3 regions of the Streptomyces sp. bgisy159 genome follow, and region 1 is predicted to be linked to each of the others. Evidence: riboswitches for the same ligand, from Rfam matches in the RefSeq annotation. Region 1 holds a riboswitch; each other region holds the start of a gene.
What was found. Region 1 has a riboswitch for cyclic di-AMP ahead of AC3ET3_RS34790 (M23 family metallopeptidase). Riboswitches for the same ligand answer to the same signal wherever they lie in the genome.

Region 1 (3,266 bases):
GGCACCAGATACTCGCGGGCCCACTGGACGTCGTCCTTGCGGACCTCAAGGGTGCCGCGCGGCGGCAGCGGGGGCCAGGGCTGCTCCGGGTCGGCCGGCACCCGCAGGCCGAGGGCCTGCCCGGCGCGCAGCGCCACGCGCGTGTGGCCCTCGGGGGACAGATGGAGCCGGTCGTCGTCCCAGGCCCGGCGGTCCTGCACGGACCTCAGCGACCACAGGTCGAGCACCGGACAGCCGTACCGGTCGGCGATGGCGCGCACATGCCCGTTGTAGGTCGCGATCTTGCCGCGCAGGTGCTTGAGCACCGGGACGCCGCGGGTGTCGAAGCCGGTGGTCACCAGTACCTTGCCTGCCGTCCCGGTCAGCGCCGCCACGGCGCGTTCGAACCGCTCGGCGACCTCGTCGGGGTCGGTGCCGGGGCGGATGATGTCGTTTCCACCCGCGCAGAACGACACCAGGTCCGGGGCCAGTTCGACGGCGCGCGGGAGCTGGTCCGCCATGATCTGGTCGAGCAGTTTCCCGCGGACGGCGAGGTTGGTGTAGCGGAAGTCGCCCTCGGGCCGCCGGTCGGCGAGGAGCACCGCGAGCCGGTCGGCCCAGCCGACGAACGCTCCGTCGGGGCCGGGGTCGCCGACGCCCTCGGTGAAGCTGTCCCCCACCGCCACGTACGACCCGATCACTGATCTGCTGTCACTCTTCGAATCGTCTGCCACAGCAGTTCATGATTCACCGTGGAATGTGACCTACGCGACCGTAGGCAGGGATTGACGGACGGTGAGATAAGCCACGTCCCAATACTTCGTCAAGCGGGGAATACCGAGGCCGGAACCCGGCCCCGGGTACACCGAAGGCCGGACCCAGGGGATCGGGGTCCGGCCTTCGGCAGCGGGGGTCAGCCGACGGAGACGCCGTGCGAGCGCAGGTAGGCGACGGGGTCGATGTCCGAGCCGTAGTTCGGCGTGGTGCGGATCTCGAAGTGCAGGTGCGGGCCGGTCACGTTGCCGGTCGCGCCCGACAGGCCGACCTGCTGGCCGGCGCTCACCGACTGCCCGGCCGAGACGGACAGCGAGGAGAGGTGGGCGTACTGGGCGTAATAGCCGTCGGCGAGCCGGATGACGACCTGGTTGCCGTACGCGCCGCCCCAGCCCGCGGAGACGACCGTGCCCGCGCCGACGGCCTTGAGGGAGGTACCGGTCGGGACGACGAAGTCGACACCGGTGTGGTAGCCGCTGGACCACATGCTGCCGGCGGTGCGGTACGCGGTGCCGACGGTGGCGCCGGAGACGGGTGCGGAGAACCCGCCGGCGGACGTGGCGGCCTGCGTCGTGGTCGACGCCTTGGCGGACGCCGCCGACTCGGAGGGCTTCGAGGACTTCGACGCGGTGCTCTTCGACGACTTCGAGGCGGTGGTCTTCGACGACTTCGACGCCTTCTTGGGGGCGGTCTTCGCCGGCTTCTTCGCGGCGCCGTCCGTCGACGCGGCCTTCTTGCCGATCGACAGCTTCAGGCCGGGGTGGATCAGCGACGGGTCGTCGCCGACGGCCTCGCGGTTGTCGCGGTAGAGCCGCTGCCAGCCGCCGCTGACCCGCTGCTCGTTCGCGATCTTGGAAAGGTAGTCACCGGAGCGGACGGTGTAGATCCGCGCGGCGGCCTTCTTCTCCGCGCCCTTCTCGGCGGCGGTCTGCTGGGCGGCGGCCTTCTGCGCGACCGGCACGGCCGTGACGGCCTTCTCGGCGACCGAGGCGACCGACTCGTTCGTCGCCGCGTGGGCGCCGGTCGCGCCGAACAGCGGAAGGGCGAGAGCCGCGCCGCCGGTTCCGGCGACGGCGAGGGAACGGGTGAGGCGCTGGGCCTTCGGACGGCGGTGCTTACCCTTCGCGGGCATGGCGAATTCCTCTCCGGCGCCTGCGAGGTGAGCTGTCGGGTGCGGGCTGGAGATGCCCGGCCGCGCCGAGGGCGCTGCTTTACCCCTAGCCGTTCCGGGAACCGGAACAGGCGGTGAAACCTGTGGGTCCCCCGCTCCTGCCGTACACGGGTGGGTGGGTGCGGGCTCCGGGCGGCGGCAGGATTAGGCGTCCGTCCGGATCGGTGGTGAACGTAAGCGACCACGACGTGCGGAAACAAGCAGAGGTTGCACCGACGGTGCCTTTCCTTCGCGTTCCGGAGGGAATTCCCCGTCACCCTGCGTGCAACAAAGCGACGGCCATTCCGATGAATCACCTTGAAAGAGAACTGCATTACGTGGACATGACGCGCAACACTCGGTCACCGGTATGACGATGCTCACGTGACGCGGCTCCAGCTTTCGCTCCTGCACGACGAGTTGGAGCGAAAGAAGCTATAAAGTGTTAATTAGGACAGAGCACTCAGATGCGACGCAGCAGGACAACCACCACTTCGAAGTCACCCGCAGCCCGGTCCGCAGACTGGGACGCGACAGCACCTCTCGGCGCATTTCACCCATTTCGCGGCATTCGCACGACGCCGTGGAGTGCGGCCCGCACAGCCGGACCGCCGGAGCGGGTTCGCCGTGTCGCTGCGACCGGAGCCAGTGAAGCGACTTACCGTCCCCGGTCAGCCGCAGGGCGTAACCACGCGTGGACCGCGAGAGCAGCGCCGTCCGGCCGTCTTCCGCGATCTGGCGGAGCGCTCGGGCACCGGCCTGTGGACAACTCCTGACGCCGCCATGACGCCTCCGCACGCCTGTGGACAACCCGTTGCCCCAGGCGAGCGATGCCGTAAGGTCGAGAGCGTCCCGTCGGCCCACCCGTGAGCCGCGCCGACCGGGAGCGACAGGGAGGGAGCCCCCGTGACGCAGCAGATCCCGTCGACCGAGCACCGACTGGCAGGCGTACGCAACTTCCGTGACGTGGGCGGGCTGCCGACCGCGGACGGTCGGCGGGTGCGGCACGGCGTACTGTTCCGCAGCGGCCACCTGGCGCACGCGACCGACGAGGACGCGGCGTTCCTGGGCAAGCTGGGTCTGCACACCGTCTTCGACTTCCGCAACGCGGCGGACCAGAAGCTGGAGGGCCCGGACGTCGAACTGCCGGGCGTGCGCAATGTGAACCTGCCGCTGTCGGACCCGGCCGACGGCGCGGAGTTCTGGAAGATGGTCCGCGACGGGGACATCGAGCAACTGCGCGGCATCCTGGGCGACGGCAAGGCGGCCGACCGGATGATCGTGTCGTACCGCACGATCATCAAGGAGCGTACGGGCGAGCACGCGCGGGTGCTGCACGCGCTGGCGCAGGACAGCGTCCCGG
Region 2 (3,266 bases), on a different contig from region 1:
ATCTGGAGCACCGGGAGCCCGACCGGGACATCGCGCTGTACATCAACTCGCCGGGCGGTTCGCTCGACGCCATGGCGGCGATCCACGACACCATCCGGTACGTGGGCTGCGATGTCGCCACCACCTGCCTCGGCCGGGCCGGTTCCGCCGCCGCGGTACTGCTCGCGGCGGGCGCCCCGGGCAAGCGGCAGGTGCTGCCCGGGGCGCGCGTGACGCTGCGCCAGCCGGCGCTGTCCGGCCCGGTGACCGGCCAGGCGAGCGATTTGGCCCTCCAGGCCGAGGAGTTGACACGGCTGCGGGCGCTGCTGGTGGAGCTACTGGCCCGGTACACCGGGCGCGACCGGGAACGGGTGAGCGCGGACATCGAGCGGGAGCGGGTGCTCGACGCGCGGGAGGCGGTGGAGTACGGGCTGGCGGACCGGATCGTGGCCGGGCGCACCGAGTCGCTCTCCGGGTCCGGCGGGAGGTGAGACGGTCGATGCTGCCCCCCGAGCTGCCGCCCCTGCCCGCTCTGACGCGCGCGGAGGCGGAGTTGATCGACCGTTACCTCGACGTGGTCGATCTGATCGGCCGGATCAATCCGTCCCGCCCCGGTGACACCTACGGCGGGCTGCGAGCGGCCCAGACCCTGGTCGGCAAGGCGATCGCGCTGCGGGACGCCCTGGAACTGATGCACCAGCGCGGAGAGAGCGAGGTCCACGCACCCACGCTGGCGCGTGCGCTGCGCGTGCTGGACGGCGACCGCCGCACGGCGCGCGTCGCCCTGCCGCCGCTCTCCGACAGTTGACCCACCCGCCACCGGGTGCCGCCCGACGGCCGGGTGCGGCGGGTGTCCTGACCGCGATTCAAACGGCCCAAGGGAGTTACCCACGGTTGGAGTACCGAGGGACCGAATTTTCGACCAGCGGCGAGGGTCCCCGGCTTGCGCGACGCGCGTAGCTTCGGGTCGTATCGGGACATTTCTTCGCTGGTCCGCAGGGTCATGGGCCTCTTGACACCAGGTCGCGGATCGGGATGTCCACCCGAACGGGTGAGTGGTGAGTAACACCACAAATCCTCGGTTCCGTTGGGATTTTCGGACATCGGTCAGCCAAGATCCCTGACTGACGACAAGCCCCCGCCACAAGCGGCGGGGCGGTCCGGGCGGACGCCGAGTCCTGCCGCCGCCCGGACGACCGGTCGACAGGATGGTTCGGCAGGAGTGGAGGACCCGAGCACGACGGGTCGCCGGCACGGTCACGCCATGACCGGACCGAGGGACTCTTGGGGTGAAGCCGCGTCAGCGGCCGGGCAACTTCGCCAGCCCGAATCCGACAGGTCATCCTTCACAGGCGGCTGACGAAGGGTTGCGCATGACCGCGCTCAATCGTGTCCCGTCCCTCATGGTCCGGGCCGGTACGGCCTCGGCCTTCGCCATCGCCGCCGTGGGCGGCTCGATCGTGGTCCCGGGTGCCGCCGCCGACGCGGAGGCCGTCACGCCGGCGACGAAGGCCCTGCAGATCGCGGCCTCGAAGAAGGGCTCGCCCTACCGGTACGGCGCCGCCGGCCCCCACCGCTTCGACTGCTCCGGGCTGACGATGTACTCGTACAAGAAGGCCGGCAAGAGCCTGCCGCGGACGGCGGCCCAGCAGTACAACCGGACGCGACACGTCTCCGCGTCCAGCCGCAAACCCGGTGACCTGGTCTTCTTCCACTCCGGGTCGAACGTGTACCACGTCGGTCTCTACGCCGGTCACAACAAGATCTGGCACTCGCCGAAGACGGGGGACGTCGTGAAGCTGCAGAAGCTCTGGACCAGGAGTGTCTGGTACGGGCGCGTCCGCTGATTCCCAGGCCCCGGAGCGGACTCCCTGACAACCCTTCCGGGGCCTGCCCGCCGCCGCCCCGCGGGCCGTGTCCGGCGGGGCGGCGGATGAGGGACACGGGGGGCACGGGGGCACGAACGGCCGGGGCAGCGGTAGACGGGACAGGATTCCGGGGGCTACTGCTCCTGGGGGCCCGCCATGTCCTGGGGGCCCGCCATGGTCACCTGTTCGGCGGGGACGGCCCAAGGGACCTCTACGGACACCGTCTTGCCGCCCTCGCGGGTGGGCCGTACGCGCAGCCTGCCGCCGCACTCGGCGGTGAGGCAGCGGATGATGACCATGCCGCGGCCGTTGTCCTGCTGAACGGCGGCCGGGAGGCGTCTGGGGAAGCGCGGGTGGCTGTCGGTGACACCCACCCGCAGGTTCTCGTCGTGTTCGAGAACCAGGTCCACCGTGAAGGTGGGTGATCTCCCGAAGGTGTGCTGTACGGCGTTGGTGGCGAGTTCGGAGACGATCAGACGGATGGTGTCCGCGAGGTCGGCGTCCACCGGCAGCCCCCACTCCCCCAGGGTGCCGACGGCGAAGGCGCGCGCTGCCGCGACCGAGCCGGGATCGCTCGGCAGGGTGACGGATGCTTCCAGGTGGTCTGCCATGGCGACGTCGTCCCTTTCCCGCGGGACCGGAGTCCGACACGCTGCGGATGGTTCGAGTACGGTCCCGGACTGGTGCTTCGTCGTCAGCCTGCCATTGCCGCACCGGTCACGGGGGCGATCCACCAAGATATGCATATATCTGTCCCCCGAAGCGGTGAACTCTGCCACGGCAGCGCGTTGCCCGGGGGTTCGTCGGCAGTTGGGAGTACTCCATGCAGCACGGCCCCGTGGTGCGCCGCCGCAAACTCGGCGCCGAGCTGCGTGCGCTGCGCACCCGCGCGGGTCTCACCAGTGGTGAGGCGGCCCGGCTGGCGGGGTGGCACCAGTCCAAGGTGAGCCGCATCGAGACCGGGACGAGCGGTGCGAAACCGTCCGACGTCCGGTTACTGCTCGACACCTACGGCGTCGCGGACCCCCAGCTGCGCCGGCTCATGCTGATGCTGGCCGGCGCCGACGGCGCCGGCGCCGGACGGGAGCACTGGTGGCAGGCCTACCGAGGCGTGCTGCCGCCCACCTACCGGGACTTCATCAGCCTGGAGTCGCAGGCCACCGCGATGCGCACGCTGGAGACCACCGTGGTCCCGGGGCTGCTGCAGACCGCTGCTTACGCACGCGCGGTGACCCGGGCCGCGGTGGAGGGAGTGTCCGAGGACCGCCTGGACACGCTGGTCGAGGTCCGGCTGGCCCGGCAGGACGTCCTGCGGGCGAATCCGCCGCTGCGGCTGTCCGCGGTACTCGACGAGGCGGTGCTGCGTCGCGAGGTCGGCGGCCCCGAGGTGATGGCGGAGCAGCTGCGCCGCCTGGTGAG
Region 3 (3,266 bases), on a different contig from region 1:
TTCTCACCCGAAACGGTGAGGAGCGGTGGTTTTCCGTACCCACCATCTGACCGCATGCGCCTCCCGCGCACGTCACCCTGCGGAGCCAACTCGGCGTACGACTGCGGTATGACACGGGCGACTTGGCGGCGGACCCGACCCGTAGGGGACGGGGGCGGCGCCGACGTCACCACGGCCGCCGGGAGTCCGCCGTACGACGACTGCCGGGGCGGCGGGTCAGCCCGCTCGGTGGACCACCGCGTCGCACAGCTCCGTCAGGGCCGCCTTGGCGCCGCAGTCGGGGAGCGGGGACAGCGCCGAGCGGGCGTCCTGGGCGTAGCGCACGGTGTCCCGGCGGGCCTGCTCCAGCGCCGGGTGGGCGCGCAGCCCGGCCAGCGCCTCCGCGTGCCGGGCGTCGTCGCTGAGGTCGGAGTCCAGCAGCTCGCAGAGCGCGATGTCCTCGGGCAGCCCCAGCCGTGCCGCCCGTTCCCGCAGCCGCAGCACGGGCAGGGTCGGGATGCCCTCCCGCAGATCGGTGCCCGGGGTCTTCCCGGACTCGTGGGAGTCGCTGGCGATGTCGAGCACGTCGTCTGCGAGCTGGAAGGCGACGCCGAGCCGCTCGCCGTACTGGGTGAGCACGTCGACGACGGTCTCGTCGGCCCCCGACATCATCGCGCCGAACCGGCACGACACCGCGACCAGCGACCCGGTCTTGCCGCCGAGCACGTCGAGGTAGTGCTCCACGGGGTCACGCCCGTCCGTGGGCCCCGCCGTCTCCAGGATCTGCCCGGTGACGAGCCGCTCGAACGCGAGCGCCTGCACGCGCACCGCCTCGGGTCCGAGGTCGGCGAGGATCTGCGAGGCGCGCGCGAAGAGGAAGTCACCGGTGAGGACGGCGACGGAGTTCCCCCAGCGGGTGTTCGCGCTGTCGACGCCGCGCCGCACCTCCGCCTCGTCCATGACGTCGTCGTGGTAAAGGGTGGCCAGGTGGGTGAGCTCCACCACCACGGCCGACGGCACGACACCCGGCGCGTAGGGGTCACCGAACTGCGCCGCGAGCATCACGAGCAGCGGCCGGAACCGCTTGCCGCCGGCCCGCACCAGGTGCTGGGCGGCCTCCGTGATGAAGGGCACCTCACTCTTGGTGGCTTCGAGCAGGCCCTCCTCGACAGCCGCCAATCCAGCCTGGACATCGGCTTCGAGAGCCTGGTCCCGCACGCTCAGCCCGAACGGCCCGACGACGGTCACGAGGGGTCTCCTGTCTGCTGGTGTCTACCGGCGGTTCACGGTTTGTCGATAGGTCGCTGCCATCACTCAAGTCAGCGTATCCGGTCACGTTTCGATCACCATCAGACCCCACCGCCTCACGTGACGGGACATTTATCGACTTACCGGAAAGTATCCACGAGGCGACTAATGAAGAAATAGCCACTATTGCCCGATTTACCATGCATTGTGGATCTCGGTGACATGACTCACTCGCCCTCGCCGACCGGCCACCGCACCTTCACCCTTCTCCCGCTCCCCCCAGGCGAGTTGACCCGTGGCGAACGCAAAGGATCAAGCACCTCATAGGCATCACGCACGGCCAATGGGCGCGTTATGTGAATTCCCCACTTGTTCCCGACATGTGCTCTCGCATACGTTCCCGCCCAGTCGAGCGGACGCCGAATCCTGCCGCCGCCCGGCACCCACCCATCGATCACCACTCGCGTACGGCAGGAGCGGGGGACCCAGGTAGACCGCCGCGCCGGGCAGCGACCCGGCCGGCTCGGGGTGAAGCCGTGCCCGCACCGGGCGCGGCCGGGCACCTCCCCGCCCGAACCCGACAGCTCACCTCGCAGGCGCCGGAGAGGAACATCCCCATGCCCGCACACGGCACCCCCCTGCCCGCTTCCGGCCGCACCACCCGGCCCCGCACCGCCCGCGGCCTGCGTGCCCTCGTCGCCGCCGGCGCCGGCGCGGCCGTCCTCGCCCTCCCCCTGCTCGGGGCGGCCACCGCGAGCGCCGCCACCGCCACGCCCACCTCGACGACCACCATCGCCGGGTACCCCAACAACCTGGACGGCTGGATCCGCGAGTCCCTGGCGATCATGTCCGAGACCGGCATCCCGGGCAGCTACGACGGCATCTACCGCAACATCATCCGCGAGTCGTCCGGCAACCCGAACGCGATCAACCTCTGGGACTCCAACGCCGCCGCGGGCACGCCTTCCAAGGGGCTGCTGCAGGTCATCGACCCGACCTTCCAGGCGTACCACGTGCCCGGCACCGCGTACGACCCGTACGACCCGGTCGCCAACATCACCGCCGCCTGCAACTACGCGGCCGACCGCTACGGCTCGATCGACAACGTCTTCGGCGCGTACTGAGCACCCACCCGAGCAGCCCCCGGATGCCTGGTCCGGCCCGGCCCCGCTCGGCCGGGCCGGACCGGACCCGACCGGGCCTCAGGGAAACAGCCGTTCGAGGACGACGGCCACGCCGTCGTCCTCGTTCGACAGCGTGACCTCGTCGGCCACCGCCTTCAGTTCCGGGTGGGCGTTGGCCATCGCCACCCCGCGCGCCGCCCAGTCGAACATCGGGATGTCGTTGGGCATGTCGCCGAACGCCACCGTCTCGGCCGGGCCGATGCCGAGGTGCTGGGCGGCCAGCGCGAGACCGGTCGCCTTGGTCACCCCGCACGGCTGCAGCTCGACCGTACCCGGCCCCGACATGGTGACCGTGGCCAGCGAGCCCACCGCCGCGCGCGCCGTGGCCGCCAGCTCGTCGTCCGACAGCTCGGGGTGGCGCAGCAGCACCTTGCTGATCGGCTCGCCCCACAGGTCCTCGCGCCGCTCCACCCGCACCGCCGGCAGCGTCGGGTGCGGCATCCGGTAGCCCGGTTCGATCAGCGTCAGCCCGTCGACGCCGTCCTGGTCGACGGCCGCGTACACCGAACCGACCTCGGCCTCGATCTTGCCGAGCGCGGTCTCTGCCAGTTCCCGGTCCAGGGTGACCGACCACACCAGACGGTCCGCGCCGGCGTCGTACAACTGCGCGCCCTGCCCGCACACCGCGAGCCCCCTGCTGCGCAGGTTCTCCAGCAGCGGCCGTACCCGCGGCGCGGGCCGGCCGGTCACCACCAGGTGCCGGGCGCCGGCCCCGGTGACCCGCGCGAGCGCGTTCAGCGACCGGTCGGAGAAGGTGTCGTCGCCGCGCAGCAGCGTTCCGTCCAGGTCCGTGGCGACGAGGGAGTACCCGGGATACGCGGGGTACACAGCGCGGTCGGCATATGCGGTGGGTGC

Region 2: it holds a riboswitch for cyclic di-AMP, as region 1 does, so the genes downstream of both, AC3ET3_RS16945 (C40 family peptidase) here and AC3ET3_RS34790 (M23 family metallopeptidase) in region 1, are expected to answer to the same signal.
Region 3: it holds a riboswitch for cyclic di-AMP, as region 1 does, so the genes downstream of both, AC3ET3_RS03550 (transglycosylase SLT domain-containing protein) here and AC3ET3_RS34790 (M23 family metallopeptidase) in region 1, are expected to answer to the same signal.

The regions. Positions count from the first base shown of each region.
Region 1 is NZ_JBYIQX010000072.1:12,801-16,066, forward strand. Features, by position in the region: gene AC3ET3_RS34785 (SGNH/GDSL hydrolase family protein) at 1-680, opposite strand, end outside; gene AC3ET3_RS34790 (M23 family metallopeptidase) at 893-1,885, opposite strand; cyclic di-AMP (ydaO/yuaA leader) riboswitch at 1,890-2,052, opposite strand; gene AC3ET3_RS34795 (tyrosine-protein phosphatase) at 2,810-3,266, shown strand, end outside.
Region 2 is NZ_JBYIQX010000015.1:47,970-51,235, forward strand. Features, by position in the region: gene AC3ET3_RS16935 (ATP-dependent Clp protease proteolytic subunit) at 1-470, shown strand, start outside; gene AC3ET3_RS16940 (hypothetical protein) at 479-787, shown strand; cyclic di-AMP (ydaO/yuaA leader) riboswitch at 1,230-1,349, shown strand; gene AC3ET3_RS16945 (C40 family peptidase) at 1,353-1,826, shown strand; gene AC3ET3_RS16950 (ATP-binding protein) at 1,982-2,458, opposite strand; gene AC3ET3_RS16955 (helix-turn-helix domain-containing protein) at 2,671-3,266, shown strand, end outside.
Region 3 is NZ_JBYIQX010000002.1:308,896-312,161, forward strand. Features, by position in the region: gene AC3ET3_RS03545 (polyprenyl synthetase family protein) at 217-1,227, opposite strand; cyclic di-AMP (ydaO/yuaA leader) riboswitch at 1,673-1,841, shown strand; gene AC3ET3_RS03550 (transglycosylase SLT domain-containing protein) at 1,845-2,351, shown strand; gene AC3ET3_RS03555 (HAD family hydrolase) at 2,430-3,266, opposite strand, start outside.